Regions from separate parts of the Pseudoxanthomonas sp. OG2 genome, predicted to be linked through region 3. Evidence: riboswitches for the same ligand, from Rfam matches in the RefSeq annotation. Region 3 holds a riboswitch; each other region holds the start of a gene.
What was found. Region 3 has a riboswitch for cobalamin ahead of metE (5-methyltetrahydropteroyltriglutamate--homocysteine S-methyltransferase). Riboswitches for the same ligand answer to the same signal wherever they lie in the genome.
Positions count from the first base shown of each region.

Region 1: another riboswitch for cobalamin. It lies ahead of btuB (TonB-dependent vitamin B12 receptor); the one in region 3 lies ahead of metE (5-methyltetrahydropteroyltriglutamate--homocysteine S-methyltransferase).
Region 2: another riboswitch for cobalamin. It lies ahead of btuB (TonB-dependent vitamin B12 receptor); the one in region 3 lies ahead of metE (5-methyltetrahydropteroyltriglutamate--homocysteine S-methyltransferase).

Region 1 covers NZ_JACHYM010000001.1:2,768,311-2,777,798, reverse strand. The annotation lists gene FHW78_RS12690 (GAF domain-containing protein) at 1-240, shown strand, start outside; gene FHW78_RS12685 (TfoX/Sxy family protein) at 243-626, shown strand; gene cobS (adenosylcobinamide-GDP ribazoletransferase) at 633-1,379, opposite strand; gene FHW78_RS12675 (histidine phosphatase family protein) at 1,376-1,972, opposite strand; gene cobT (nicotinate-nucleotide--dimethylbenzimidazole phosphoribosyltransferase) at 1,969-3,033, opposite strand; cobalamin riboswitch at 3,202-3,442, shown strand; gene btuB (TonB-dependent vitamin B12 receptor) at 3,568-5,403, shown strand; gene dinB (DNA polymerase IV) at 5,710-6,780, opposite strand; gene FHW78_RS12655 (PLP-dependent aminotransferase family protein) at 6,997-8,433, opposite strand; gene FHW78_RS12650 (hypothetical protein) at 8,574-8,897, shown strand; gene FHW78_RS12645 (twin transmembrane helix small protein) at 8,926-9,132, shown strand; gene FHW78_RS12640 (hypothetical protein) at 9,298-9,488, opposite strand, start outside.
Region 2 covers NZ_JACHYM010000001.1:96-9,583, reverse strand. The annotation lists gene FHW78_RS00060 (cobyric acid synthase) at 1-279, opposite strand, end outside; gene cobD (threonine-phosphate decarboxylase CobD) at 276-1,271, opposite strand; gene cbiB (adenosylcobinamide-phosphate synthase CbiB) at 1,264-2,190, opposite strand; gene FHW78_RS00045 (cobyrinate a,c-diamide synthase) at 2,187-3,485, opposite strand; gene cobO (cob(I)yrinic acid a,c-diamide adenosyltransferase) at 3,489-4,115, opposite strand; gene FHW78_RS00035 (hypothetical protein) at 4,112-4,636, opposite strand; gene FHW78_RS00030 (hypothetical protein) at 4,747-5,319, opposite strand; gene btuB (TonB-dependent vitamin B12 receptor) at 5,332-7,293, opposite strand; cobalamin riboswitch at 7,303-7,538, opposite strand; gene FHW78_RS00020 (OmpH family outer membrane protein) at 7,601-8,215, opposite strand; gene FHW78_RS00015 (SapC family protein) at 8,258-9,013, opposite strand; gene FHW78_RS00010 (hypothetical protein) at 9,063-9,353, opposite strand; partial or broken gene FHW78_RS00005 (putative porin) at 9,464-9,488, opposite strand, start outside.
Region 3 covers NZ_JACHYM010000001.1:2,183,015-2,192,502, forward strand. The annotation lists gene FHW78_RS09990 (ribonucleoside-diphosphate reductase subunit alpha) at 1-2,179, shown strand, start outside; gene FHW78_RS09995 (ribonucleotide-diphosphate reductase subunit beta) at 2,787-3,806, shown strand; gene FHW78_RS10000 (acyl-CoA thioesterase) at 3,969-4,385, shown strand; gene metE (5-methyltetrahydropteroyltriglutamate--homocysteine S-methyltransferase) at 4,457-6,736, opposite strand; cobalamin riboswitch at 6,944-7,186, opposite strand; gene FHW78_RS10010 (alpha/beta hydrolase) at 7,183-8,727, opposite strand; gene FHW78_RS10015 (MarR family transcriptional regulator) at 8,797-9,324, shown strand; gene purU (formyltetrahydrofolate deformylase) at 9,404-9,488, shown strand, end outside.

The DNA.
Region 1 (9,488 bases), 590 kb from region 3:
GGCGTGTGCGGCGCGGCCGCGCGCACCCGCCAGACCCAGCGGGTGGAAGACGTGGAGGCCTTCCCCGGCCATATCGCCTGCGACAGCGCCTCGCGCTCGGAACTGGTGGTGCCGCTGGTCAAGGGCGATCGCCTGATCGGCGTGCTGGATCTGGACAGCCCGCGGTTGGCGCGTTTCGACGAGGAAGATCAACGCGGGCTGGAAGCCATCGCCGCCATCTACGTGGAGACGCTGGCATGAGCATCAGCACCGCGAAGATGCGCAATATCGGTCCCAAATCGGCGGCCTGGCTGCGCCAGGTCGGCCTGCGCACGCAGGAGGATCTGGTGGCGGCCGGTTCGGTGGAAGCCTTCATGCGGGTCAAGCGCGCCGGTTTCCGTCCCAGCCTCAACCTGCTGTACGCGCTGGAAGGCGCACTGCTGGACTGCCATTGGCAGCACCTGCCGGAGGAACGCCGCAGCGAACTGCTGGTGGCCTACGACGCCGCCGCCGCGCTGCTGCCGCCGCCCCGTGGCCGTCCGGCAGCCGCGCCGGTGACCACCACCACCCATGGGCAGGAAGATGAAGGCAGCGCGCCTTCGATGAACCTGTTCGACTCGCCGGGCGGCGGCGAACAGGACGACTGATCCGCCTCAGGACAGGCGCCACGCCGCCGGCGCGAGCGCCAGCGCCAACAGCAGCAGCGTTTCCAGCACCTCGGTGCTGGCGCCGAGGCAGTCGCCGGAGATGCCGCCGAGGCGGCGCTTCCAGTACCACGCGGTCAACGGTGCCAGCAGCAGGCACACCAGCAACGGCGGCGCCAGCCACAGGCTGATCGCCGCCAGCGCCACGCCCCACGCCCAATCCCAGTACGCGCCTTCGTTGCGGTACCAGGCGAAGCGCTCGGCCATGCCCGCATGCAGCGGCGGCAACCAGCGGCTCCACAACAGCGTGGTGGCCCAGCGCGCCCACGCAGGTACCAGCAGCACGCCCCACAGCCACGCGCCATCGGCCAGTTCGGCCAGCAGCACGAACTTGGCCAGCACCTGCATGACCACGGTGACCACGCCGAACACGCCCATGTGCGGATCCTTCAGCACTTCCAGGAAGCGCTGCGGATCGCGATGCGCGGCACCGAAGGCGTCGGCCACGTCGCCCAGCCCGTCCAGGTGCAATGCGCCGGTGACCCACACCCAGGCCAGCAAGGCCAGCAGGCCGGCCAGCCACGGGCGCGCGTCCAGCGCCCACAGCGGCAGCGCCACCAACACGCCGATCAGCACGCCCACCAGCGGGAAATACACCGCCGTGCGGCTCAGTTCTTCCTCGCGGAAGTCGCGCAGCTGCGGGGTGGGCAGGCGGGTCAGGAACTGCACCGCCAGGATCAGCTTGCGCATGCTCATGCCTGTCGCACCTCGATCAGTTCGCCCCACAGCTGATCCCGGTCATCGATCTGCACGCGCAGGCGCAGGCGGGTGCCGTAATCGATGCGCACCGCCCACAGCGACGCCAGCGGCAGGCCGCAGGCCAGCGCCAGCGCCAGTCGCAACGGGCCGGCATGGCTGACCACCAGCGCGGGCGAGGTGTCTTCGCGTCGCGCCAGCGCGCGCAGGCCGCGACCGACGCGTGCTTCGAAGCCGGCCCAGGGTTCGGCGTTGGGCGGCGGATGCGCGCCGGGATCCCGGTAGAAATCCTGCAAGGCGCGCTGCGAGTGCGGGTCTGCCGCAAGGGTGTCGCGATGGCGACCGTCCCAGTCGCCGAAATCCCACTCCGCCCAGTCATCGGCGATGTCCACCGGCAACGCCTGCGCGGCGGCCAGCGCCTGCGCGGTATGCAGCGCACGCTGGCGTGGCGAACTGATCACCCGTGACCAGGCAATGCCCGTGCAACCGCCGCAGACCGCGTCGGCGGCGCCCGGCAGTAGCGGCGGATCGGTGCGGCCATCGAAATGACCGACGCGTCCGGTCGAGGCGTGGCGCACCAGGTCGAGGATCATGGCGTCTCGTCGCGTCCGGAAACCGCGGCTTCGGCGAAGGTGGCCATGCCGGCGTGCAGCGCGCAGGCCAGTCGCAGCAGCGGCACCGCCAGCGCGGCGCCGCTGCCTTCGCCCAGGCGCAGATCCAGTTGCAGCAGCGGGCGCGCTTCCAGCGCGGCCAGCACGCGCGCGTGGCCGCGCTCGGCGGACTGGTGCGAGAACAGCAGCCATGGCCGCGCCTGGGGTTGCAGGCGGACCGCCGCCAATGCCGCGGCCGAGACGATGAAACCGTCCACCAGCACCGGTACGCCCCGCTGGGCGGCGGCGATCATCGCGCCGGCCATCGCGGCGATTTCCAATCCACCGACACGACGCAGCGCCTCGCGCGCGGGCTGCGGGTGCGCGGCGATGTGCGGACGGTGCAATGCAAGCGCGTCCGCGATCACCCGTTGCTTGTGCGCAATCCGATCGCCCTGCAATCCGGTACCCGCGCCGACCAGTTCCTCCAGCGGCAGGTCCGCCAGCGCGCAGGCCAACGCGCTGGCCGCGGTGGTGTTGCCGATGCCCATTTCGCCGAACACGAACAGATCGGCGTCGCCGGCCGCTTCCACCGCGCGCCTGCCCGCCGCCAGCGCATGCGCGAGTTCATCCTCGCCCATCGCCGCTTCCACGCTGAAGTCGCGGGTGCCCAGGCAGGGCTTGTCGGCGTGCACGCCGGCGATGGGCTGGCTGCCGCGGGTGCCGGCATCCACCAGCCGCAGCGGCAGACCGAGTTCGCGCGCCAGCACCGAGATCGCGGCGCCGCCGTGGGCGAAGTTGTGCAGCATCTGCACCGTCACCTCGGACGGAAACGCCGACACGCCCTGGGCGACCACGCCGTGATCGCCGGCGAACACGATCACCGGCACCCGTGCCAGCGTCGGACGATCGGCGCGTTGCAGCGCCGCCAGTTCCACCGCCAGGGTCTCGATGCGGCCCAGCGAGCCCTGCGGCTTGGTCAGCTGATCCTGGCGCGCGCGCGCGCGTTCGGCGTGTTCGGGGGAAGGTTGCCGGCAATCGGCGAGGATCCAGTCGGAAGACACGAGGCGATTTCTTGCGGCGAGGGAACCGGGATTCTACGGGAGGCCTCGCGCCCATCCCCGTCCGCCCCGATGCATGCCTTGTCTTGCCCGCTTTCCATCGATGCGCGCTGCCGCCCGGGCGCGGCCCGCCCATCCACAGGCTCGGCATCCGCCAGACCGGTATCTGGTAGGATCGCCGCGCTTTCTGGTGACCCGCGGACGATTCCGCCCCGGGTTGAAACGGGAAGCCGGTGAACCCGCGCACGCCATCCCGGCGCTGCGGGTGATTCCGGCGCTGCCCCCGCAACGGTAAGCGAGCCAGGACAGGGCATACGCCACTGTGCATCCGCACGGGAAGGCGCCCTGGCCGGCGATGGTGCCGCCATCGCGCTCGCAAGCCCGGAGACCGGCCCGAAAGACGACTGGTTGCGACGCGGCGGGCGTTGCGGCGGCGAGCGCCGTGCGTACGGCCGTTTCCGCTGTCTTCCCGTTCCCGCGTTGCCGCCTCCCCTCGTTATGCCGCGCGGGAGCGCGCGGCGCATGGAGCCGATTGCAATGCCACCTATCCGTACCCTGTCCCTGGCCGTCACCCTGGCGCTGCCGGGCCTGGCGCTCGCCCAGGACGCCGCCACCGAACTGGACGAAGTCGTCGTCACCAGCACCCGCACCGCGATCGCGCTGGAAGACAGCCTGGCGCCGGCGCAGGTCATCGATCGCGCCGACATCGAGCGCAGCCAGGCGACCTCGCTGCAGGATCTGCTGCGCGGCCGCGCCGGCATCAACCTGACCAATGCTGGTGGCCCGGGCAAGCAGACCTCGCTGTTCCTGCGCGGCACCAACTCCAGCCACACCCTGGTGCTGATCGACGGCGTGCGGGTGAACTCGGCCGACTTCGCCGCCGCCGCCATCCCGGATCTGCCGCTGGCGCAGATCGATCGCATCGAGATCGTGCGCGGCCCGAACTCCAGCCTGTACGGCTCCGAGGCGATCGGCGGCGTGATCCAGATCTTCACCCGCCGCAACCAGGGCACCTACGCGCCGCACTTCCAGATTGGCGGCGGCAGCAACGGCCTGCGCCAGGCCAGCGCCGGTTTCGGTGGCGGCGGCGAACGCGGCTGGTTCGGTGCGGATGCTTCCTACCAGCGCACCGACGGCATCAATGCCTGCCGGGGTTCGGCCACGCTGTTCAAGGGCTGCTATGCGGACGAACCGGATCGCGACGGCTACCGCAACGTCTCGGCCAGCCTGCGCGGCGGCTACAAGCTGACCGACACGCTGACCGCCGAGGCCAGCGCGCTGCGCGCCGAAGGCGCGAACCGGTACGACGGCTACTACAACTACACCGAGAACGTGCAGCAGGTGTTGAATGGCAAGGTCCGCTACGTGCCGACCGACCGCTTCGCCCTGACCGTCAACGTCGGCCGCAGCGACAACGAGACCGACAACTACCGCAACGAAGTCGATCACGACAGCACCCACAACACCCACCGCAACACCGCCAGCGCGCAGGCCGACATCGGCCTGGGCCAGGATCAGTTGCTGACCGTCGGCGCGGATTGGTACATCGACCATCTCGACAGCACCACCGACTACGCCGCCGACAGCCGCCGCAACACCGCCGGCTTCGTCGAGTACCAGGGCAAGTTCGGCGCCCACCAGTTGCAGGCCAGCGTGCGCAACGACGACAACGAGCAATTCGGCAACCACACCACCGGCAACCTCGGCTGGGGCATGAGCTTCGGGCGCGGCTTCAAGCTCAGCGCAACCTACGGCACCGGTTTCAAGGCGCCGACCTTCAGCGATCTGTACGACCCGTGGAGCGGCAACCGCGACCTGGAGCCGGAGAAATCGAAGAGCCTCAATGTCGGTATCGCCCAGAACGGCGACGCCTGGCGCTGGGCGCTGGATCTGTACGAGACCCGCATCGATGATCTGATCACCTATGACGGCAGCAGTTTCGCGATGGTGCAGGTGGACGAGGCCCGCATCCGCGGCGCCGAGTTCACCGTCGACGTCACCCTGGCCGGCTGGGATCTCTCCGCCCAGCTCAGCCACACCGACCCGCGCAACCGCAGCGCCAGCAACAACGACAAGCTGCTGCCGCGCCGCGCGCGCAACACCGGTCGCATCGACGTGGATCGCGCGTTCGGCGACTTCCGCGTCGGCGCGACCGTCAATGGCGCAGGCTACCGCTACGACGAGCTGACCAATGCCACCCGCCTGGGCGGCTTCGCCACCGCCGACCTGCGGCTGGAATACGCGGTCACCCCGGAATGGACGTTGCTGGCCAAGGTCGACAACGTGTTCGACCGCGAATACGAAACCATCGCCTGGTACAACCAGCCCGGTCGCGAATACGGCCTGAGCCTGCGCTACCAGCCCAAGCGCTGATTGCGTGCATGAAAAAGCCCGGCAGACGCCGGGCTTTTTCTTTTTTGCCATCCCTCCCTTGTGGGAGCGACGTAAGTCGCGATACCGGAAAGCCGGAAACTCCGGAAAAGCTCGCGACTCACGTCGCTCCCACAGGGAGACATCCGGGTTACGGAGATTTATCGAACAATCCTTGCTGCTCGACCGCGAGTGCCGGGCGCCTTGTTGCCTTTCTCCCTTGTGGGAGCGACCTAGTCGCGATACCGGAAAGCCGGAAACTCCGGAAGAGCTCGCGACTCACGTCGCTCCCACAAGGAAAAATCCAGGTTACGAGGCGTCTTCAAACAGCCCGGGCTGCTCGACGACATCCTCGCGATCGCGGAAGCCGGACAGGCCCACGCCGACCAGCCGGTACAGGGTGTCGGCCGGCAGGTCCACGCGTTCGCGCAGGGCCAGCGCGATGGCGGTGAACTCCTCGAGGGTGGCCGGCGGCGCTTCTGGGGTGAAGCTGCGGGTGAGGATGCGGAACTGCGCGGTCTTCAGCTTCAGCACCACGGTGCGGCCGACGCGATCGGTCTTGCGGGTCGCTTCCCAGGTCTTGCCGGCCAGGCGCCGCACCGCCTCGCCGATGTCCGCCAGCGGCACGTCGCGCTCGAAGGTGTCCTCGGCGGAAATCGACTGCACCGGCTGATCCGGTTCCACCGGGCGCTCGTCGACGCCGCGCGCACGCCGGAACAGGCTGCCGCCGAAACTGCCGAAGCGCTGTTCCAGTTCGATCTGCGACCACTCGCGCAGTTCGCCCACGGTGCGGATGCCCATCGCGTGCAGCTTGCCCAGCATCACCTTGCCGACGCCGGGAATCCGCTCCACCGGCAGCGGGATGAGGAAGGCGTCCACCTGACCCGGCTTGATCACGAACAGGCCGTCCGGCTTGCGCCAGTCCGAGGCGATCTTGGCGAGGAACTTGTTCGGCGCCACCCCGGCGGAGGCGGTCAGCGCGGTTTCCTCGCGGATCTGCGCGCGCACGGCCTCGGCGATGGCGGTGGCCGAAGGCAGGTCGGTCTTGGGCGCGGTCACGTCCAGGTAGGCTTCGTCCAGCGACAGCGGTTCGACCAGATCGGTCTGGCGCAGGAAGATCTCGCGCACCTGCCGCGACACCGCCTTGTAGCGCGTGAAGTCCGGCGGCACGAAGATGCCGTCCGGACACAGCCGTTCGGCGCGCACCGCCGGCATCGCCGAGCGCACGCCGAAGGTACGCGCCTCGTAGGAGGCCGCGCACACCACCGAACGCGCGCCGCGCCAGGCCACGATCACCGGCTTGCCGCGCAACGACGGATCGTCGCGCTGCTCCACCGACGCGTAGAACGCGTCCATGTCGATATGGATGATCTTGCGCATGCCGGCGGTATTGTAAGAGTCCTGCCGCCCTCTTTTCCTGTGGGAGCGATGTCGGTTGCAATGGCGGGAACCTTACCCTGAGGAAAAACTCGCGACTGACGTCGCTCCCACAAGTGGGGTTATGGATGGCAGGGCCAAGGATTTGAGAATTTTTCCTTGTGGGAGCGACGTCAGTCGCGATGGCCGGAATCGTCCGCTGAGGGAAAAGCTCGCGACTTACGTCGCTCCCACAGGTGGGGACAGGAAGGCGGTGGCCAGCGTGCCCAGAGTCGTGATGGCCTGTTCGGCGCGTGCGTCCAGCGGATGGCCGTAGTTGAGGCGGATGCAGTGGCGGAAGGCGCGGCTGGCGGAGAACATCGGTCCGGGCGCGAGGCTGATGCCCTGGGCGAGCGCCTGCCGGTGCAGGGCCAGCGCATCGACCTGCGACGGCAGTTCCACCCACAGGAAGTAGCCGCCCTGCGGCCGGGTCATCCGCGTGCCCTCGGGGAAGTGCCGGGCGATCGCGCCCATGTATTCCTGCTGCTGCCGTTCCAGCGTCTTGCGCAGGCGCCGCAGGTGGCGCTCGTAGCCACCCTTTTCCAGGTACACGGCCAGGCCGAGCTGGCTGGGCGCCGAGGTTGCCAGCGAGAACGTCAGCTTGTGATGGGCGATCTCGCGCCGGTAGCGACCCGGCGCCACCCAGCCCACCCGATAGCCCGGCGCCAGGCTCTTGGAGAACGATCCGCAATGCAGCACCCGTCCGCCGAGGTCGAACGCCTTGGCCGGCGGCGGGCGGCGTTCGCCGAAATACAGCTCCGCGTAGACGTCGTCCTCGATCAGCGGGATATCGTGACGATCGAGCAGGTCCACCAGCGCCCGCTTCTTCTCGTCCGGCAGGGTGCAGCCCAGCGGATTCTGGAAACTGGTCATCAGCCAGCAGGCGCGCGGACGATGGCGTTCGATGGCCTGCGCCAGCGCGTCCAGATCGATGCCTTCGCGCGGATGGGTGGGCACCTCCAGCGCGTGCAGGCCATGCCGTTCCAGCGCCTGCAGGGCGGCATAGAAACAGGGCGATTCCACCACCACCGTATCGCCGGGCCGGGTGACCGCCTGCAGGCACAGGTTCAACGCTTCCAGCGCGCCGTTGGTGATGACGATCTCGTCGGCCGACACCTGCACGCCGGCGATCAGGTAGCGCAGCGCGATCTGCCGGCGCAGCTGGATCTTGCCGGGGGTCAGATCGTCCACCGTGCTCCACGGATCCAGCGATTGCGCGGCGCCGGCCATGGCCCGGCCCAGTTTGTCCAGCGGATACAGCAGCGGGCTGGGAAACGCCGAACCCAGCGGCACCACGTCGTGGACCATCGCCGATTCCAGCACCTCGAACACCAGTTCGCTGACGTCCACCGGCCGCGCGCCATCGGCTGGCTGCGAGGCGCGCTCGGGCTCCGGCGGCAATGGCCGCGCGTCATCGGCCACGTAGTAACCCGAGCGCGGGCGCGAGCGGATCAGGCCGCGCGCTTCCAGCAGGTAATAGGCCTGGAACACCGTGGCCGGACTGACCTTGCGGCGGGCACTGGTCTGGCGCACCGACGGCAGCCGCTGGCCCGGCCGCAGCAGGCCGTCACGGATGGAGCGGGCGATGTCCTCGGCCAGGGATTCGTAGCGCTTCATGGGAGCCTTCCAAATCAACCGGTTACCGACATGGCGTCAAATCTGATCCGGTTTTCTGGCAAGGATTCTGATTCTTGGACAACTGCTCCGCAATGCCTAGGATCCCCTCCAGACTTCTCCTTCCCGCAAGCCCCGACTCCATGAACGCGCAGGTCGAACTCAATCTGGCCCTGATCCTGTTCCTGCCCTGGTTCGCGATCCTGGCCGCGCTGTACTGGATCTACCCGCGCCAACCGCGCGGTACCGGCCGGCGCCTGTTCGACACCATCGCGCTGGTGCTGGCCACCGCGCTGTCGGCCTGGGGCATGCACTGGGGTTTCCTCAACGCCGATCCCAATGCCGGCGCGATCTGGAAACAGGTGCTCGCCACCTCCGTCGCCTACGGCCTGTTCCTGATGGTGATGACCCTCGCCATCACCGTGCGGGCCTGGTGCATGCCCGCTTCCCCCGCGCGCGCCCGCTGACGCTCGCCCACTTCACCGGACCACGTCCATGAAACTCCTGCTCGTCCTCGGCTTTCTCGGCATCATCATCTACAACCTCGGCGCCGGCCTGTACTACATGCTGGTCGACACCGGCGGCAGCAAACGCACCGTCAACGCGCTGACCCGGCGCATCGGCTTCTCCGTGGCGCTGATCGTGATAGTGATGATCGGCATCGCCAGCGGCTGGATCCAGCCGCACGGCGTGCTGAACTGATTTCGTCGCCAGCGGGTGGCGTTCGACACGCCACCTCGTCCGGGCATCGCGTCAAGAAGCGGCGCCATGCCGATTTCGATCCGACTCAGGCCCGCGCCGTCCATGTACAGGCGGTGCTGCCGCCACTAGGCGCCCTGCACGCGCGCGATTCGGATCCGGGATAGATCAGGAACGCCGGCCGCGCTCGCGTTTGACCCAGGCGCGTATCGCCAGCGCCACCAGCGCGGTGAACACCAGCCACGACACCAGATTGAACAGGCCGTCCCCCATCAGCGCGCTGACCAGTCCGACCAGGCTGGCCAGCGTGATCCACGCCGGTGCCACGAACGGACTGGAAGGACCGCGTCGGGCCCGGC
Region 2 (9,488 bases), 2.2 Mb from region 3:
GTGGACGATGACTTGCGCACCGGTGTCGCTGTCGGGCTTGAGCAGCACGGGATTGAAATCCGTATGCGGCGCCAGCCCGCACGCCTGCGCCTGTACCGCCTGCGCGCGCCCGATTTCGCCGCCGTCCATCGTGACCGCCGAGTTGAGTGCCATGTTCTGCGGCTTGAACGGCGCCACCCGCACGCCCTGGCGTTGCAGCCAGCGGCACAGCGCGGTGACCAGCGTGCTCTTGCCGGCATCGGACGTGCAGCCCTGCACCATCAGCACGCGCGCGTTCATGCGATGGCTTCCGCGTGGATGCCGGCGAGTGCGTCGCGCAGGCGCAGGAACCCCGCCTCATCCGCCGGCAGGCCGAAGCGCAGGCTGGCCGGCGTGTCGAACAACCGGGTCAGGATGCCGCGCCGCGCCAGCGCCTCGTGCAATGCGCGCGCATCGGCGTGATGGCACCACTGGAACAGCGCGCAACCGCCGGCCGGTTCGAGCTCGGCCGCACGCAGGATTCCGGAAAGCCGCTCGCCGGCGGCCCGCAAGCGTGGACGCGCCGACGCCTGCCAGGCCTTGTCGGCCAGCGCCAGCCGCAGCGCATGGCGGCTGGGACCGCTCAACGTCCAGGGTCCCAGCCGTTCGCGCAATGCGTCCAGCAGCAGGGGCGATGCGCAGACGAATCCCGCCCGCGCGCCGGCCATGCCGAAGAACTTGCCGACCGAGCGCAGCACGATCAGGCCTTCCCGCGCGGTCTCGGCGCACAGGCTGGCGTCCGGCTCGACATCGATGAAGGCTTCGTCGACCACCAGCCAGCCGCCACGCGCGGCCAGGCGCGCGTGCAGTTCGAGCAACTGCGCGGAGCCGAAGCGCTCGCCGCCGGGATTGTTGGGATGAATCAGTACCACCACGTCGAAGCGATGCGCCTGCGCCAGCAGTTCCCCGGCAGGCAGGGTCGCCACCTCGTGCCAGGCGCGCCGCCATGCATGCGCGTGTTCGGCGTAACCGGGGGCGATGACGCCCACCCGCGAGGGAACCCGCAACTGCGGCAAGGCCTGGATCGCCGCCTGCGACCCGGCGACCGGCAGCAGATCCGGCGCACCGTAGTAGGCACGCGCGGTTTCGATCAGGCCATCGTCATCCTCCGGCAGTCGGTGCCAGACCGATGCCGGCAGTTCCGGCACCGGCCACGGAAACGGGCTGACGCCGGTGGACAGGTCCAGCCAGTCCGACGCCGGGATTCCGTATTGCCGCGTGGCGCGCAGCAGGCGTCCGCCATGTTCAAGCATGCAGCATCTCCCATCCGAGTCCGATGATCAGCGCGATCGCCAACCACAGCACCACGCCGCGGTTCACCAATCGTCGCGCCGCCGCGATGCCGGCCCGGTCCGCCGCCCTGCCCTCGCCCAGTGGCGGACGTTGCTGCCAGACACCGTGATATGGCGCCGGTCCGCCCAACCGGACTCCCAGCGCGCCCGCACCCGCCGCCATCACCGGCCCGGCGTTGGGACTCTTCCATTGCCCCGCCTGCGCACGCCAGCAACGCAGCGCGCCGGTGGTCCGGCCCAGCAAGGCATAGCTCAACGCGGTCAGCCGCGCGGGCAGCAGATTCAGCAGGTCGTCCAGCCGCGCGGCGGCCCAGCCGAAACGCAAATGGCGCGGGGTTCGATAACCCCACATCGCGTCGAGCGTGTTCGCCAGCCGATACAGCACTACGCCGGGCGCGCCGAGCACGGCAAACCAGAACAACGCACCGAACACCGCGTCGCTGCCGTTCTCCAGCACCGATTCGGTGGCCGCCGCGGCCACCTGCGAGGCATCGAGTCCGCCGGTGTCACGGCTGACCATGCGTCCGACCGCCTGGCGCGCGGCGTCCAGCTCGGCGGCCGCCAATGCATCCTCCACCGCACGCGCGTGCTCGCCCAGACTGCGCCGGCCGATGGCCAGGTACAGCATGACCGCCGCAAACGCGGTCGCGAGCCACGGGAATTCCTGTCGCAGCCAGACGTCCACGCCTGCGACCACGGCCACCGGCGGAAGCACCGCCACACTCCACGCGAGCGCTCCCGCGCCGCGCGCATCACGATGCAGGCGACGTTCGAGCCAGTCCGCCCAGCGGCCGAATCCCACCAGCGGATGCCAACGGCGGGGTTCGCCCAGCAAAGTGTCCAGGCCGACGCCGGCCAGCATCGCCAGCACCGGCGTCATGGCAGGAACAACCGCAGCGCGGCCTGCGGATTCGACGGGAAATAGAAGTGGACGAAACTGGCGGTGAGGCGGCGATCCCGATGGACGGTTTCCCGGCTGGGACCACCATTCGGGTTGCTGGCGACGGCGAGCGGAACGGAGGCCAACTCCGCGCGGGCATAGTGGAACGTGTGTCCGCGCAGCACGCCTTCGGGCAGTTCGACCGATTGCAGGCCCAGCGCGGCCAGTCGCGGCTGCATGGCCGCTTCGCCCGTCATGAGTCCGGCCATCGCGGCACGCTCGCCGTCCTTGCCGGTCAGTGCCTCCAGGACGAACAGCATGCCGCCGCATTCGGCCAGCATCGGCTTGCCGTCATCGCGATGCGCACGCAGCGCTGCGTGCAATTCATGCTGTTGCGAAAGCACCGCCAGATGCAGCTCCGGATAACCGCCGGGCAGCCAGACCGCGTCGCAGTCGGGCAAGCACTCGCCCGCCAGCGGCGAGAAGAAGCGCAGGTCCGCGCCCGCCGCGCGCAGCAGATCCAGATTGGCCGGATACAGGAAGCAGAACGCCGCGTCGCGGGCGATCGCGATGCGCAGGCCACGCAGCAACGGCGGTACGGGTTCGATATTCACCGGCGCGAATGCCACCGGCGGGGGCAAGGTTGTGGCCGCATGAACACCCCAGGCATCGGCCAGCGCATCCAGCCGCGCGTCGATGTCGCCGAGTTCACCGGCCGACACCAGACCGAGGTGACGCTCCGGCAACGCCAGTTGCGCATCGCGCGGCAACGCGCCCAGCCAGTGCAGATCCGCCGGCAGGCTGCCGCGCAGCAGATCGGCGTGATGGGCGCTGCCGATGCGATTGGCGGCCACGCCATGCACGGCCAGACCTTCGCGATAGCGCGCCAACCCCGTCGCCAGCGCACCGAAGGTCTGCGCCATCGCCGATCCGTCGATGACCGCCAGCACCGGAACGCCCAGCGCCTGCGCCAGATCCGCGCTGGAGGGCGATCCGTCGAACAGACCCATGACGCCCTCGATCAGGATCAGGTCGGCTTCGCCCGCCGCCGCGTGCAGGCGTGCGCGCACGTCGGCCTCGCCGGTCATCCACAGATCCAGTTGGTAGGCCGGCGCGCCGCTGGCGCGTTCCAGCACCATCGGATCCAGGAAGTCCGGACCGGTCTTGAACACCCGCACGCGACGGCCCTGGCGATGGTGCCAGCGGGCCAGCGCGGCGGTCACGCTGGTCTTGCCCTGCCCCGAAGCGGGCGCGGAGACCAGCAATGCCGGACAGCGGAAGGTTTCGGAATCCATGGTCTACAGTTCAATACCGTGCTGGGCCTTGATACCCGCCTTGAACGCATGCTTGATCAGGCGCATCTCGGTGACCGTGTCGGCCGCGTCGATCAGTGCCTGCGGCGCGCCGCGTCCGGTGACGACCACGTGCTGGCGCGGCGGTCGCGCGGCCAGCGCGGCGAGCACCTGGTCCAACGGCACGTAATCCTTGTTAAGGGCGATGTTGAGTTCGTCGAGCAGGACGAAATCATAGGCCGGATCCGACAGCATCCGCGCGGCCTCTTGCCAGGCCGCGCCGGCCGCGGCGATGTCGCGCTCGCGATCCTGGGTTTCCCAGGTGAAGCCCTCGCCCATCACACGATAATCGACGTCCTCGTCGAAGCGACGGAAGAACGCCTCCTCTCCGGTGGAAAAGCTGCCTTTGATGAATTGCACGACCCCGCAATGGAAGCCGTGTCCCAGGCTGCGCGCCAGCATGCCGAAACCGGAGGAACTCTTGCCCTTGCCATTGCCGGTGTTCACCACCAGCACGCCGCGGTCGATGGTGGCGCGGGCGACCCGGCGATCGACCAGTTCCTTCTTGCGCTGGGCGCGTTCGCGATAGTGCTCCTCCTCGCTGAGCCCGCGGCGTTCCGAACCGCGGCTCATGCCGGGCTGCCCTGGCGGGAGGCGGCGCGTGCGGCCAGCCCGCGCAGGCATGCGCGAACCAGGAAAGCGACGCCCACGTAACCGGCCAGCGTGCCCAGGGCGCGCGGATAGTAGTGCGGAATGCGGGCGAGAAAGCCGTCCAGGGTCGGCTCCGGATAGCGCCCGGAGAAGAAATAGAAACCGCCCTTGGACAACAGGTAGGCCACGCTCGCCGTCACCGCCAGCGTCAATGCCAGGCGGGGTACCGTGCCCGCGTGGTCCCGGTGCAGCCCGCGATACGCATGGCCGCCCAGCCATAGCGCCGCGTAGGCGAACGCCAATGCCCAGTAGGCCGGCGACAGGCACCAGTCGGTGATGGTGCCGTTGGCGAGGCTGCCGAAGTCCAGCAGCGACGACAGCACGAAGAAGGCCGGCAGCGTCCACATCGGCCGCAGCAGCGCGCCGGCCAGGAAGAACACCGCCCACGATGCGCTGGGCAGCGCATCCACGCTGGCGAAGTGCTGGCCGCGGGTGGCGATCATCAGCAGCGCCAGGGCGATGCCGGTGAGGAGCTGCGCACGCGTGGACGTCAGCGGCAGCGCGGGTTCGGATGTGACGGACAGGTGCTTTGCGGACATCGCGGTTCTCCTGATCAGGTGCCGAGGGAGGCGGGACGACGACGGGTAGCCAGCAACAGGCCATGCACCAGCAATGCGCTGGCCACGTAGGTCAGCGTGGTCCGCACGAACAGCGGTCCCCACTGCCAGATCCGCGCCAGGTACTGCGACCATTCCGGATTCGGGTAGCGCCCGCCCAGCCAGTAGAACGCGCCGTTGGAAATCAGGAACGACAGCGAGGCGCAGGCCAGCGCCACCAGCAGCGCGCCGCACAGCCCGCGCCAGTCTTGCGCCATCCTCGGCGCGTAGGCGCGGCCGCCGTACCAGAGCACCGCGTAGGCCGGCAGCAGGAAGGCGTAGGCAGGTGTCACGCAGAAATCACTGACGCCGGCCAGTTCCACCGCCGCCCAGTCGATGCCCACCGCCAGCCCCAGCAAGCCCAGGAACGGCAGGTGTCCGCGCAGGTACAGGCCGCCCAGGAAGAAGATCGCCATCGACGCGTCCGGCAGATGCAGGACATCGCCGAAGTGATGGTAACGGGTGGCGATCATCAGCACCGCGAAGGTGGTGAGCAGACCGAGATGGAAAGGCCGTGACAGTGGTTTCATCTTGTGCTCCGGTCAGTGGGTTGCGGGCTGGTAGCGGACAGTCAACAACCAGGTCCGTCCCGGCTGGTTGTAGAGCGCGGCGGTTTCGTAGCGCTTGTCGAACACGTTGGAGGCCGCCAGTTGCAATTGCCACGCCGGCGTCAGCGTGTAGCCCATGCGCAGGTCGACCAGCCCGTACCCGCCCAGGCGGGTGGTGTTGGCGAGGTTGTCGTAGCGTTCGCCCACGCCGATCGCGCTGGCGCCCACGCTGAACGCGCCGAAGCGGCGATCGGCATCGATGCGGGCGCTGCTTCGCGCCCGTCGCGGCAGCAGGTTGTCGCGGTTGGGATTGTCGCCATCGTTGCGCGGATCCAGCCGGGTCAGGCTGGCGCGCAGATCCCAGTCCGCCAGCCGTACCGCGCCTTCGGCCTCGATGCCGCGGATGCGGGCGCGATCAATGTTGTTGGGGCCGCCGGAGTCTCCCAGCGAGGCATCGAACGCGATCATGTCGTCGATGCGCGTCTCGTAGGCATGCAGCGCCCAACGCGCACGCCCGTGATCGCCACGCAGGCTCAGCTCGACGCTGCGCGAGGTTTCCGGACCCAGTTCCGGATTGCCGTAGCCCGGGAAGTAGAGTTCGTTGAAGGTGGGCGCCTTGAAGCCGGTTCCGTAGCTGGCACCCAGGCGCAGCTGTTCGGTGAAGTCCCAACCCCATTGCAGGCTGCCCGTGGTCTCGCCGCCGAACTGGCTGTCGTCGTCGCGACGCGCACTGGCCTGCAACGACTGCCGGCCGAATTCCTGCTGCCATTGGCCGAACACGCCGCGATTGATCCGGCGATCGCGCGCGTAACGGGTATTGCTGTCCACCTCGTCGCCGGACCAGTCGTAGCCCAGGGTCAACAAGCCCGCGCCGCCCCCCAGGTCGGCCTGCAGCGAACCCAGCTTGCGGCGGGTGTCGAAGTGGGAGGAATACGCGCCATCGAGGAAGTTCTCGCTCAGATCCGCGCTGGCGCCGGCGCTGGCGGTGATGCGCAGCCGATCATTGGCCGCGTAGCGCACGCGCCCGCCAACCACCTGCTGGACCGTATCGGCCTCGTTGTTGAGGCTGCCGTCGTATTCGTTGCGGCCTTCGGCGCGGAACAACCGCAGTTCCGCGTCCCAATGCTCGTCGAAGCGATAGCCGCCCTGCACGGTCAGCGAGGCGTTGCGGTAGCCATCGCGATCCGGATCGAAGTTGCGCCGGCCGCGATAGGCGTTGATGCCGTCGGTGTCCTGGTGCGCGGCCTGGATTGCATACCAGCCGCCCCGCTCGGCATCGCCGCTGCGCCCGCCGATGCCGGCGGAGGCGCGTCGGGTCCTTTCGCTGCCGATGCTGGCGCTGAAGTTGGGCTGGAACGGCCCCTGCGGCCGGCGGGTGAAGATCTGGATCACGCCGCCCAGCGCCTCGGAACCGTACAGGCTGGAGAATGGCCCGCGCACGATTTCGATGCGCTCGATCTGCTCGACGGGAATGTCCTGCAGCGATGCGCCGCCACTGGTGGCCGACCCCAGCTTGATGCCGTCGACCAGCACCAGCACGTGATCGGATTCGGTGCCGCGCAGGAACAGCGACGTGGACTTGCCCGGACCGCCGTTGTTGGCCAGCGACAGGCCCGCGCGGCCAGTCAGCAGATCCGGCAGCGAGGCCGGCTGCAGGCGCTCGATCTCCTCGCGATCGATCACGGTGACCGCGGCCAGGGTCTGATCCTGGGTCCGCGCGGTACGCGTCGCGGTGACGATCACGCCATCCAGATCGGTGGCCGGCGCTTCGGCGAAGGCCGGGGCGGTGAAGCAAAGGGAAGGCAACAACGAAACCGCCAGGATCTGGCGGTGGAACGACGACTGCGGATGCACTGACACACTCCTTGACCGCGCCTGCCCGCGCGGAAGCGATGGAAAAGGACAGGCGGAAAGAGAGTGGTATGGCGACCGGGAACGAGCCGGCCTCCATGACATCGCCCACCGCATGTCACGCCGCTCAAAGGCCGGTCTCCGGGCTCGCGAGTGAAGCCGGGAAAGATCCGTGCTTCCGGTCCGCGCCTTCCCATGCATCAAGCACAGTGGCTGTTGCGGTACCTTGTCTCGCCTACCGTTGCGGGGGCAGCTCCGGAATTGCCGATCGTGCGAACACGATCCGGCGCACCGGATTCCCGTTTCAACCACCGGCCAGGCCGGCGGTCACCTCAGGCGGCGCGAGTATAGCAGTTGATAGCAGTGTGGCCCCGGCGCCGTGGCGTGCGCCGGAGCGGCCGCGCGTCGCGGCTCAGCGCTTGCCCGGTGCGGGCGTCGCGGACTCGCGTTGCAGCGTGACCGGGATCGACTTGACCCGCGCATCCAGCGCCTTGACCACGTCGGCGGTCAGATCGTGGCTCATGTTGCCGGCCAGCACCATGCCGCGATCCAGCAGCACGCCGCAGCCGTGGCGCTGGTAGGCCTCGGCGATGAGCGGCTGGGCGGCGGTGGAGATCCGTTCCAGCACCGACGCGCGGGTCGCCTCGATCTCGCGCGAGCGCTGGCTGGCGCGCTGCTGCACGGCCTGCGCTTCCTGCACCGCCTTGCTCTGCTCGGGGGTGAACTTGTCAGCGGAAATGTTGCCGCGCACGCCCACGCGGATCAGTTCCGCCTCAGCGCGGCTCTTGTCGCGTTCGATCTCGGCCTGGGCGTCGGTCACCAGTTTCTGCAACTGCACGCCCGCGTCCTTGCCGGCGGCCGCGTTGGAGAACACCGCTTCGCGGCTGAGGTAGCAGACACCGGCGACGACCGGGCCTTCGAGCGAGCCGGTCGCGCCGCCAGCCGCCTGCGCGCAGACGCCATTGGCCGCAGTGAGCGTCACGGCGAGAGTGAGGAAACGGAGTGTGTTGGAGGAATTCTTGCACATGGGAATGTTGTCGTCGTCCGGTTGACGGAAGTGGGGTTTCAATCAGGGGGCCAGCAGGTCGTTGAAGCGGCCCAGCGACGCCAGGTGGAAGTGCACCAGCGCCAGCCAGCCCTTGCGATGCCAGTCGACGATCACCGCGTCCGGCAGCGCGGCGAATTTTTCGCCATCGACCACCTGGAAGCCATCGACGCTGCTGCGGCGCCCATCCGCGAAGGCGATGTTGGCGCTGCGTTCGATCAGCAGCCCCTGCTCGGCCAGCGCGGCGGCAAAGGTACGGGTGGCCTGGTCCTCGCGGGTGAAGGTGTCGCAGAACTGCAGCGCCTGCCTGGTCAGCTCGCTCGGCTCGCCGTTCTCGAACAGCGGATTGCCCTCCTCGCCCGACGGGATCACCGCGTCGGAGCCGGCATCGATGGCCAGCACGTAGCCTTCCGGATCCCGGGTCTGCACGAACACGAACGGATAGCGGCGCACGTAGGCCGGCACGTACGCGCCGTCGCTCCAGGTGTCGCCGTTGACGAAGCGGTTGCGTCCGGCTTCCACGCCCAGCACCGCCAGCGGGGTGTTGTCCGGGCCGGCGAACACCAGCGGATAGTTGCGCGCGGCGGCGGCGAACTCGCCGATCACCACTGGTACGGAATTGCTGGCGGCGGCGAAGCCGACGCCGGTCGGGCGCACCCGCCACTGGGCGTGTTCGACCGAGGACAGTACGCGCGGTTCGCGATAGAACAGCGGCCAGGCATTGGCTTCGGCGGCGCCGTTGGATGCGACGGTGGCGGATTCGGGGTTCTGCGTGGTCATGGGATCTTCCATTCGTTTCTGTGATCGGGTTCGGAGGTGGATGCCTGCTTCAGCCGGGCGGCTCGAACCGGCCGCGCATGGCGTACAGGATCTGCTTGCCCTCGACGAAGGACTCGATGCATTCGCCGATGTCCTCCGGTGTCTGCCCAGATTGCCGCAAAACCATTTCAACCATATGCCGGCAGATGTCCGAATCGTGCTGCGCCCCCCAGACCTTGATCGGCAGGTAAAAACCCAGCGGCACCTTGCCGCGGGTGAGCAGGACGGGACCGTCCGCCACCAGTACGACCTCGGCGAACTTTTCGGTGAATTTTCTCAGCGAGATGAAGCCTTCTTTCACTTTTTCACTTCTTGGTTCGGGGGAGACGATCCATGCCCTCCCCATCAAGGCGGATGCCTGTGCGGATGCCGGCCGCTTCCGTGCTGCGGAAGCGGCCCCGGCGGGCGGCGTCAGAACCCGGCATTGACCTCCAGC
Region 3 (9,488 bases):
ACTGGACGAACTGTCCATCCGCACCGCCGCGCTGCTGACCGCCGAGGAACCCGAATACAGCCGGCTGGCCGCGCGCCTGCTGGCCAGCTACATCGCCAAGGAAGTGACCGGGCAGGAAATCCACGCGTTCTCGCAGTCGGTGACGCGCGGCCACGAGGTGGGACTCATCAACGATCGCCTGCTGAACTTCGTGCAGACCAACGCGCGCAAGCTCAACGACGCGCTGGACGCCTCGCTGGATCTGCATTTCGATTACTTCGGCCTGCGCACCCTGTACGACCGCTACCTGCTGCGCCATCCGCACACCCGCAAGGTCATCGAGACCCCGCAGCAGTTCTTCCTGCGCATCGCCTGCGCGCTCAGCGAGGACGTGTCCGAAGCGCTGGCGCTGTACCGCCGGATGGGCAACCTGGACTACCTGCCCAGCTCGCCGACCCTGTTCAACTCCGGCACCACCCACGAACAGCTGTCCTCGTGCTTCCTGCTGGATTCGCCGCAGGATTCGCTGGAATCGATCTACCAGAAGTACGGCGATATCGCCCAGCTGTCCAAGTTCAGCGGCGGCATCGGCGTCAGCTACACGCGGGTGCGTTCGCGCGGTTCGCTGATCAAGTCGACCAACGGCCATTCCAACGGCATCGTGCCGTGGCTGAAGACGCTGGACTCCTCGGTCGCGGCGGTCAACCAGGGCGGCAAGCGCAAGGGCGCGGCCTGCGTGTACCTGGAAACCTGGCACGCCGACGTCGAGGATTTCCTGGAACTGCGCGACAACACCGGCGACGAATCGCGCCGTACCCACAACCTCAACCTGGCCAACTGGGTGCCGGATCTGTTCATGAAGCGGGTGGAGGCCGACCAGGAATGGTCGCTGTTCGATCCGCGCGTGGTGCCGGAGCTGACCGATCTGTACGGCGAGGCGTTCGAGCAGGCCTACCTGCAGGCCGAGACCCAGGGCAAGGCCGCCAAGGCGGTGCCGGCGCGCAAGCTGTATGCGCGGATGATGCGCACGCTGGCCGAGACCGGCAACGGCTGGATGACCTTCAAGGACAAGTGCAACCGCGCCAGCAACCAGACCCTGCGCGCGAACAACGTCATCCACCTGTCCAACCTGTGCACCGAGATCCTGGAGATCACCTCGGCCGAGGAAACCGCGGTCTGCAACCTGGGCTCGATCAACCTCGCCCGCCATTTCGACGAGTACGGCGACTTCGATTTCGAACGCCTGGCCGAAACCGTGCGGCTGGCGGTGCGCCAGCTGGATCGGGTGATTGATCTGAACTTCTACCCGATCGAATCGGCGCGCCGCGGCAACCTGCGCTGGCGCCCGGTCGGCCTGGGCTGCATGGGCCTGCAGGACGTGTTCTTCCGCAAGCGGTTGGCGTTCGACAGCGCCGAGGCGCGTGCGCTGTCGCAGAAGATCGCCGAGACCATCTACTTTCACGCGCTGGAAACCTCGTGCGAGCTGGCCGAGGAACGTGGCCGCCATCCGTCCTTCGCCGATACCCGCGCGGCCTCCGGAGAACTGCAGTTCGACGCCTGGAACGTGGCGCCGCAGGACGGCGCGCGCTGGGACACGCTGCGCGCGCGTATCCGCGAGCACGGCCTGCGCAACTCGCTGCTGATCGCCATCGCCCCGACCGCGACGATCGCCTCGATCGCCGGCTGCTACGAATGCGTGGAGCCGCAGATCTCCAACCTGTTCAAGCGCGAGACACTGTCCGGCGACTTCCTGCAGGTCAACCGCTATCTGGTGGCCGAACTGAAGCAGCTGGGCCTGTGGACGCCGGAGATGCGCGATGCGATCAAACTGGCCGAGGGTTCGATCCAGGGCATCGCGCAGATTCCCGAGCCGCTGCGCCAGATCTACCGCACCGCCTGGGAACTGCCGATGCGCTCGCTGATCGACATGGCCGCCGAGCGCGGCGCCTACATCGATCAGTCGGCCTCGCTCAACCTGTTCATGGAAAGCCCGAACATCGGCGCGCTGTCGTCCATGTACATGTATGCGTGGAAGCAGGGCATCAAGACCACCTACTACCTGCGCTCGCGCCCGGCCACCCGCATCGCCAAGACCACGGTCAGCAGCGTGGGCAGCGAGGCGCCGAAGCCGGCCTATACGGCGGTGGAAGCGGTGTCGTGCTCGTTGGAGAACCCGGAAGCATGCGAGGCGTGCCAGTAGCGAATTCATGCGCGGTCGAAAGATCACCCTCCGAAATCCCCACGCAGGATGCACATAGGGAAGAAAGGAACAGGACGTTCCGGGCGCAGGGATGCGCCAATACCCGCTGGACAGTCCCCTCCCCCGCTCGCGGGGGAGGGTCAGGGTGGGGGCAAGGCCGAAGCCATTGAACGCAAACCGCCGGAACGCCCACCGAAGAGTCACTTCGCTTCATCACGTTTTTTTCGCAGACGGACAGGCCTCCACTTCGTTCGCCCCCATCCCAGCCTTCCCCCGCTTGCGGGGGAAGGGGCGGAAATTCGCGAACGGATGCAGTCCGACCCGTTCGCCCCCATCCCAACCTTCCCCCGCCAGCGGGGGAAGGGGCGGAAATTCGCGAACGGATGCATCCCGCTCCGTTTGCCCCCATCCCGGCCTTCCCGCTTGCGGGGGAAGGGGCGGAAATCCGCGAACGGATGCAGTCCGGCCCGTTTGCCTCCATCCCAACCTTCCCCCGCCGGCGGGGGAAGGGGCGGAAATCCGCAAACGGATGCATCCCGCTCCGTTTGCCCCCATGCCGGCCTTCCCCCGCTTGCGGGAGAAGGCGCTGAAACAGGAAAAATGCGACATGTCCTCCCAACCCCGCCAGATGCTGCTGGACCCCGGCTTTGAACTGACCCTGCGCCCGATGCGCTATCCGCAGTTCTACGAGATGTACCGCGACGCGATCAAGAACACCTGGACGGTGGAGGAGATCAATTTCCAGATCGACATCAGCGATCTGCACGACAAGATGACCCCGGCCGATCGTCACCTGATCCACCGGCTGGTCGCGTTCTTCGCCACCGGCGATTCGATCGTGTCCAACAACCTGGTGCTCAACCTCTACCAGCACCTCAATGCGCCGGAAGCGCGCATGTACCTGTCGCGCCAGCTGTACGAGGAAGCGCTGCACGTGCAGTTCTACCTGACCCTGCTGGACAACTATCTGCCGGATCCGGCCGAACGGGTGAAGGCGTTCGCGGCGGTGGAGAACATCCCCTCCATCCGCAAGAAGGCCGAGTTCTGCTTCAAGTGGATCGACTCGATCCAGGACCTGCGCCGGATCGAAACCCGCGAACAGCGGCGGCAGTTCCTGCTCAACCAGATCTGCTTCGCCGCCTGCATCGAGGGCCTGTTCTTCTTCGCCGCGTTCGCCTACGTGTACTACTTCCGCTCGCGCGGCCTGCTGCCGGGGCTGGCCTCGGGCACCAACTGGGTGTTCCGCGACGAGAGCTGCCACATGGAGTTCGCGTTCGAGTCGGTGCGCACGGTGCGCGAGGAGGAGCCGGACCTGTTCGACGACACCATGCGCCAGCAGGTCTACGACATGCTGGCCGAGGCCATCGAGTGCGAGGTGCAGTTCGCCGAGGACGTGCTGTCCGGCGGCGTGGCCGGCATCTCCACCCGCGACATGCGCCAGTACCTGCAGCATTGCGCCGACCAGCACTTCGTCAAGCTGGGCATGGAGAAGAAGTACAACGTGCGCAACCCGCTGCCGTTCATGGAACTGCAGGACGTGCAGGAGCTGACCAACTTCTTCGAACGCCGCGTCTCGGCCTACCAGGTCGGCGTGCAGGGCGAAGTCGGCTTCGACCACGCGTTCTGACCGTTTCCTGTAAACCACCTTGTGGGAGCGACGTCAGTCGCGATGCGCTTCGGCCGGATCAGGAGCTTTCGCGACTGACGTCGCTCCCGCAGGGATTCATTCCGGAATCCGTTTCCTGCGCTAGGATGCAGCCGGGAGGCACTGGCACCACGGAGCAACCCCATGTCCGAACATCCCCTGTCCGACCTGCGCCCGACCGAGGCGCGCCTGCTGCACATGGTCTTCCCGGACCACACCAACCACCTGGGCACGCTGTTCGGCGGCCAGGCGCTGGCGTGGATGGACATGTCCGCCTTCATCGCCGCCTCGCGCTACGCGCGCACCACCGTGGTCACCGCAAGGTCGGAACAGGTCGATTTCAACCAGCCGATCCACAAGGGCGATCTGGTCGAGGTCATCGCCCGCATCGTCAAGGTCGGGCGCAGTTCGATGAACGTCGATGTCGAAGTCATCACCGAGGATCTGCTGAGCGGCGAGCGCAAGCTGTGCACGCGCGGCCACTTCGTGATGATCGCGCTGGATCCGCTGGGCCGGCCCACCCAGGCTCCGCCGCTGCCGCCACCGGTCGTGCAGGGCTGAGGTCCGTCCCCCTCCGCTGACCGCGGATGCCGTGGCGCGCACGAGGCTGCGCGCGCCACGGCCCGGCCGCATCACGCCGCGGCCCGCATCCTCTTCGCCGCCTCCACCATCGCCTCCAGCGCCGCGCGGGTCTCCGGCCAGCCACGCGTCTTCAGCCCGCAGTCCGGATTGACCCAGATCTGCTCCGGTGCCAGTACCTCCCGCGCCTTGTCCAGCAGGGCGTGCATCTCGCCGCTGTCCGGAACCCGCGGCGAATGGATGTCGTACACGCCCGGCCCGATCTGGTTCGGGTAGCGGAACTTCACGAATGCGTCCAGCAGTTCCATCCGCGAGCGCGAGGTTTCGATGGAGATCACGTCGGCGTCCATCGCCGCCACGGCTTCGATGATGTCGTTGAACTCGGAGTAGCACATGTGGGTGTGGATCTGGGTTTCGTCGGTCGCCACCGCGGCGGTGATGCGGAAACATTCCACCGCCCAATCGAGGTAGCGTGACCATTCGGCCCTGCGCAGCGGCAGGCCTTCGCGCAAGGCTGGTTCGTCGATCTGGATTACGCCGATGCCGGCGGCTTCCAGGTCGCGGACCTCGTCGCGCAACGCCAGCGCGATCTGCCGGCAGGTCCGCGCGCGCGGCTGATCGTCGCGGACGAAGGACCACTGCAGCACCGTCACCGGTCCGGTCAGCATGCCCTTCATCGGCCGGGATGTGAGTGATTGCGCGTGCCGCGACCAGCGCACCGTCATCGGCGCCGGCCGCACCACATCGCCGAAGATGATCGGCGGCTTCACGCAGCGGGAGCCGTAGCTCTGGACCCAGCCGTTGCGGGTGAAGGCGAATCCGTCGAGCTGCTCGCCGAAGTACTCGACCATGTCGTTGCGCTCGAACTCGCCGTGCACCAGCACGTCGATGCCGAGTTCCTCCTGCACGCGCACGCAGCGCGCGATCTCGGTCGCCAGGAAGGCGTCGTATTCCGCATCGGGCAGTTTCCCGGCGCGGTTGAGCGCACGGGCCTGGCGTACTTCCGGCGTCTGCGGAAAGGAACCGATGGTCGTGGTCGGATAGGGTGGCAGGCGCAGGCCGGCCTGCTGGCGCGCGCGGCGCGTGGGATAGGGCGAGGAACGATGGGCGGCCGCGGGCGTCAGCGCGGCCAGGCGCTCGGCCACCTCTTTCCGGTGCACGCGCGCGGAACGGCGACGGCTTTCGTGGCGCTCGCGGGCGATGGCCAGCGCCGGCCCGGCCGCGGGCGCATCGTCCAGGGCGGTCGCCAGCAGGCGCAGTTCCTCCAGCTTCTGCCGCGCGAACGCCAGCCAGCCACGCAGTTCGGCATCCAGCCCGGTTTCGCCTTCCGCGTCCACCGGCACGTGCAGCAGGGAGCAGGAAGGCGCCAGCCACAGCCGGTCGGCACCGACATGGCCCTGCGCGTAGCGCGCGAGCACCAACGCGTTGTCGAGGTTGGCGCGCCAGATGTTGCGGCCGTCGATCAGCCCGAGCGACAGCGTCCGCCCCTCCGGCATGGCTTTCAGCACGGCGTCGAGTTGGTCCAGCCCGCGCATCAGGTCCACATGCAGGCCATCGACCGGCAGGGCCGCCACCAGCGGCAGGTTCGCGCCCAGGTCGCCGAAATAGGTGGTCAGCAGCAGCTTCGGGCGCGTCGCTTGCGCCAGGGCGGTGTAGGCGTGCCGGTAGGCCTGTTGCAACGCCGGGTCGGCGTCCAGCACCAGGCAAGGCTCATCGATCTGCACCCATTCGGCGCCGGCGGCGGCCAGCCGCGACAGCAGTTCCGCGTAGGGTGGCAGCAGGCGTTCGAGCAGCGCCAGCGGATCGCCGCCATCGCTTGCCTTGGACAGGCGCAGGAAGCTCACCGGTCCCAGCAGCACCGGCCGCGCATTGAAACCGGCCGCATGGGCCTCGTTGAACTCGCTCAACGGCTTGTCGCCACGCAGGCGGAACGTTTGCTCGCGATGCAGTTCCGGCACCAGGTAGTGGTAGTTGGTGTCGAACCACTTGGTCATTTCCAGCGCGCGCAGGTCCACGCCGTCCTGTTGCCGCCCCCGCGCGAGGGCGAAATAGGCCGCCAGCGGATCCACGTCCGCCAGCGCGCGATAGGGTTCGGGGATGGCGTCGAACAGGAAGGCGGTGTCGAGCACGTGGTCGTACAGCGAAAAGTCGTTGCACGGCACGACATCGACGCCCGCGTCTACCTGCAGGCGCCAATGGCGGAGGCGAAGCCGGCGCGCGGCGGCGTGCAGTTCTTCGCCGGTGGCGTCGCCGCGCCAATGGGCTTCCAGTGCCCGCTTGAGTTCCCGGCGCACGCCGATGCGCGGGAAACCGAGATTGCCAACAGTCGTCATGATGCATGTCCTCATTCGTGGTCGGATGAGGAACGAAGGACCGCGCCGCCTTCATCGCCGATGGCGATGGCGGACAACGCCAGCGACCTTCGCCCCCTCGGGCGAACCGGAACGGCGAAGGGAGGCGCACGGACTTGCGCGCGGACGCGACGCGTCCGCGGCAGTTCCGGGCACCTCCCCTCGGAAGTTCCAGGTCATGCGGAAGACTTCGGGTCTTCCGGCCAAGGCAGGTCTTCGGGCTCATGGACGTCGGCCCGATCCGGGGATCGGGGCCGGCCTACTGTCCGCCGCTTCCCGGCCCTTGGGGGCCAGTGCCGATGACGGGGGTCGTTTCCAAATACCGCTGCGGGGCAGCGCCGGAATGGGGCTTTTCGGCCCGCACCGGCTTCCCTATTAATTCCATCTCTTCATTCGCATGAAGAGATGGAAACCCTGGCCCGGGCACGTTACGGCGATGCGACCGCTGCGTCAAGCGGCCTTCCTCGCGGGATACGGCCCGCCACCTTGGCGGGCGCGGCAAAAGCCGGCACGGTGAAGGTCGGGGAAGACAGGGTCACTTCCGTCGGCAGATCGCGAAGCTCTCCCGTGCGCAGGAAACGGTGGACCGCTTCCCGGGCCGCCGGCTCGTTGCGCAGCTGATAGAACGTGCCGTCGTGACCACCGCGATGGATCACGATGGCGTGACCATTGCGCAGGTAGGGCAGTTGCGCCAGCGCGTTGTCGATGGGCGTGGAGGTATCCCAGTCGCCGTGCACCAGCAGCACCGGCGTATCGATCGGCCGCAGCTGGCGGTAGTCGTCGCCCAGATCCGGTGTCGGCCATGCCGACGCGGCCGCCAGGTAGGGCGCGAAGCCGCCCTCGCCGAGATAGGCGCTGGCCGGATCGTGGCGCAGGCGGAACTCGTGAGACGGCGTGATGCCCAGGCTGGTGTCGATCAGCGGTCCAATCAGCTTGTATTCCTGCGCCTGCCGGCCCCTGGCCACTTCGCGGGCCCAGTCCGTGTAGCGGCCGTGGTACAGCGACAGCACGAACGCGGGCCAGGTGTGCGGCACGCTGGCCTCGGCCAGCAGCGAAGCCTGCAGGTCGGCCAACCCGATCACCACCGATCCACCGCCATCCTGCGGATCGACCGTGATCGGCTGCCGCGCGAAGCGTTCGCGCAGCGCGTCGATGGCGGCCATCAGTCCGCCCGTCGGCAGATACGGCGCCAGGCCGGGATCCCGATCGGCATCGAAGGCGATGCGCTGCATCGTCGCCAGCAGCGGCGATGGCATGTCGTAGCCGAAATCCAGCGGCTCCACCGACGACAGCACGGCGCGCGCGACGATGTCCGGATGCGAGCGCATCACCGCGAAGCTCCATTGCGATCCAAAGCTGCCGCCGAACAGGCTGATGCGCGGGTAGCCCAGCGCGCGACGCAGATCGTCGACGTCGTCGGCGCAGGCGTCGATGGTGTAGCCCGCCAGATCCTTGTCCGGATGCGCGGCGATGGCCGAGGCGGCGCGACGAAGCGCGTCGTCGATGTCATCCCGCGCGGTGTATTCGCGGTCGCGCGGCCACGCCGGCGACATCGCGGTCAGTTTTTCACCGCGCTCGCTGTAACCGCGCTGTTCGATGATGACCAGATCCGCGGTGTCCCGATAGGTCAGCCAGGATCCGAGCCGATTGCGCGCGGTCTCGGTATCGCCGTCGAATGCCTCCAGCACCGCCAGGCCCGGGCCACCGGGCAGCCAGAAGACGGGCGGCGCACCGGTGGGCACACGTGCGCGGATGCGGGCGAAGCCCACCCCGATCAGGCGGCCGCCGGTGGCACGGCGGTTTTCCGGTACGTACAGCGTGCCGATTTCGTAGGGCACCGTCGTACCATCCGCGGCGCGGACCGTCGCCGCGGTGACCACGATGTCGCCGGCGCGGCGCGCCTGCGCGAAGGCGCCGGAAGCGATGGAACCAAGCATCATCACGACAGCCGACAACCAGAGCCTGCGCTTCATGGGCGGATTCCCGACGATGGGGTGGGCGTAGCCTCGCTCCACAGATATCTTTATGTCAAGATATTTTTCATGACGACCCCACCGACCGATATCCCGCCCTCCCCCGCTCCCGACCTGATCGACCAGCTGCTGGCGGACTGGCGCCGCGAACGGCCCGATCTGGATGCTTCCGCGATGGCGGTGGCGGGCCGCGTCCTGCATCTGGGCCGCCTGCTGGAGGCACAGGCCGACGAATGCCTGAAGGCGCTGGAACTGAGCTACACGGAGCTGGACCTGCTGGCGACGCTGCGCCGCTCCGGCGCGCCCTACCGGCTGTCGCCGACCGACCTTCGCCGTTCGGTGCTGCTGACCTCCGGCGCGATGACCGCCTGCCTCAACCGACTGCAGCGGCGCGGCCTGCTTCGGCGCGAGGCGGATCCGCGCGACGGCCGTTCCCTGTTCGCGGTGCTGACCGCCAAGGGCGTCAAGCTGGCGGAGCGCGCCATCGCGCTGCGTTTCGAACAGGCGCGCCTGGCCGTGGCCGGACTGGACGCCGGGGAACAGGCGACACTGGCGGGACTGCTGCGCAAGCTGGGCCAGGGCATGGCGGCGGACTGAGGCGGACCGCGCCGGGTCCGCGCGGTGCGGCGACACCGCGCGCGGCCTACACTGGCCCGCCCACCCGTGCCCCGGCTCCATGCGCCACGATCACATCCTGACCCTGTCCTGTCCCGATCGCACCGGCATCGTCTACCGGGTCACCGGGCTGCTGTTCGAGTCGG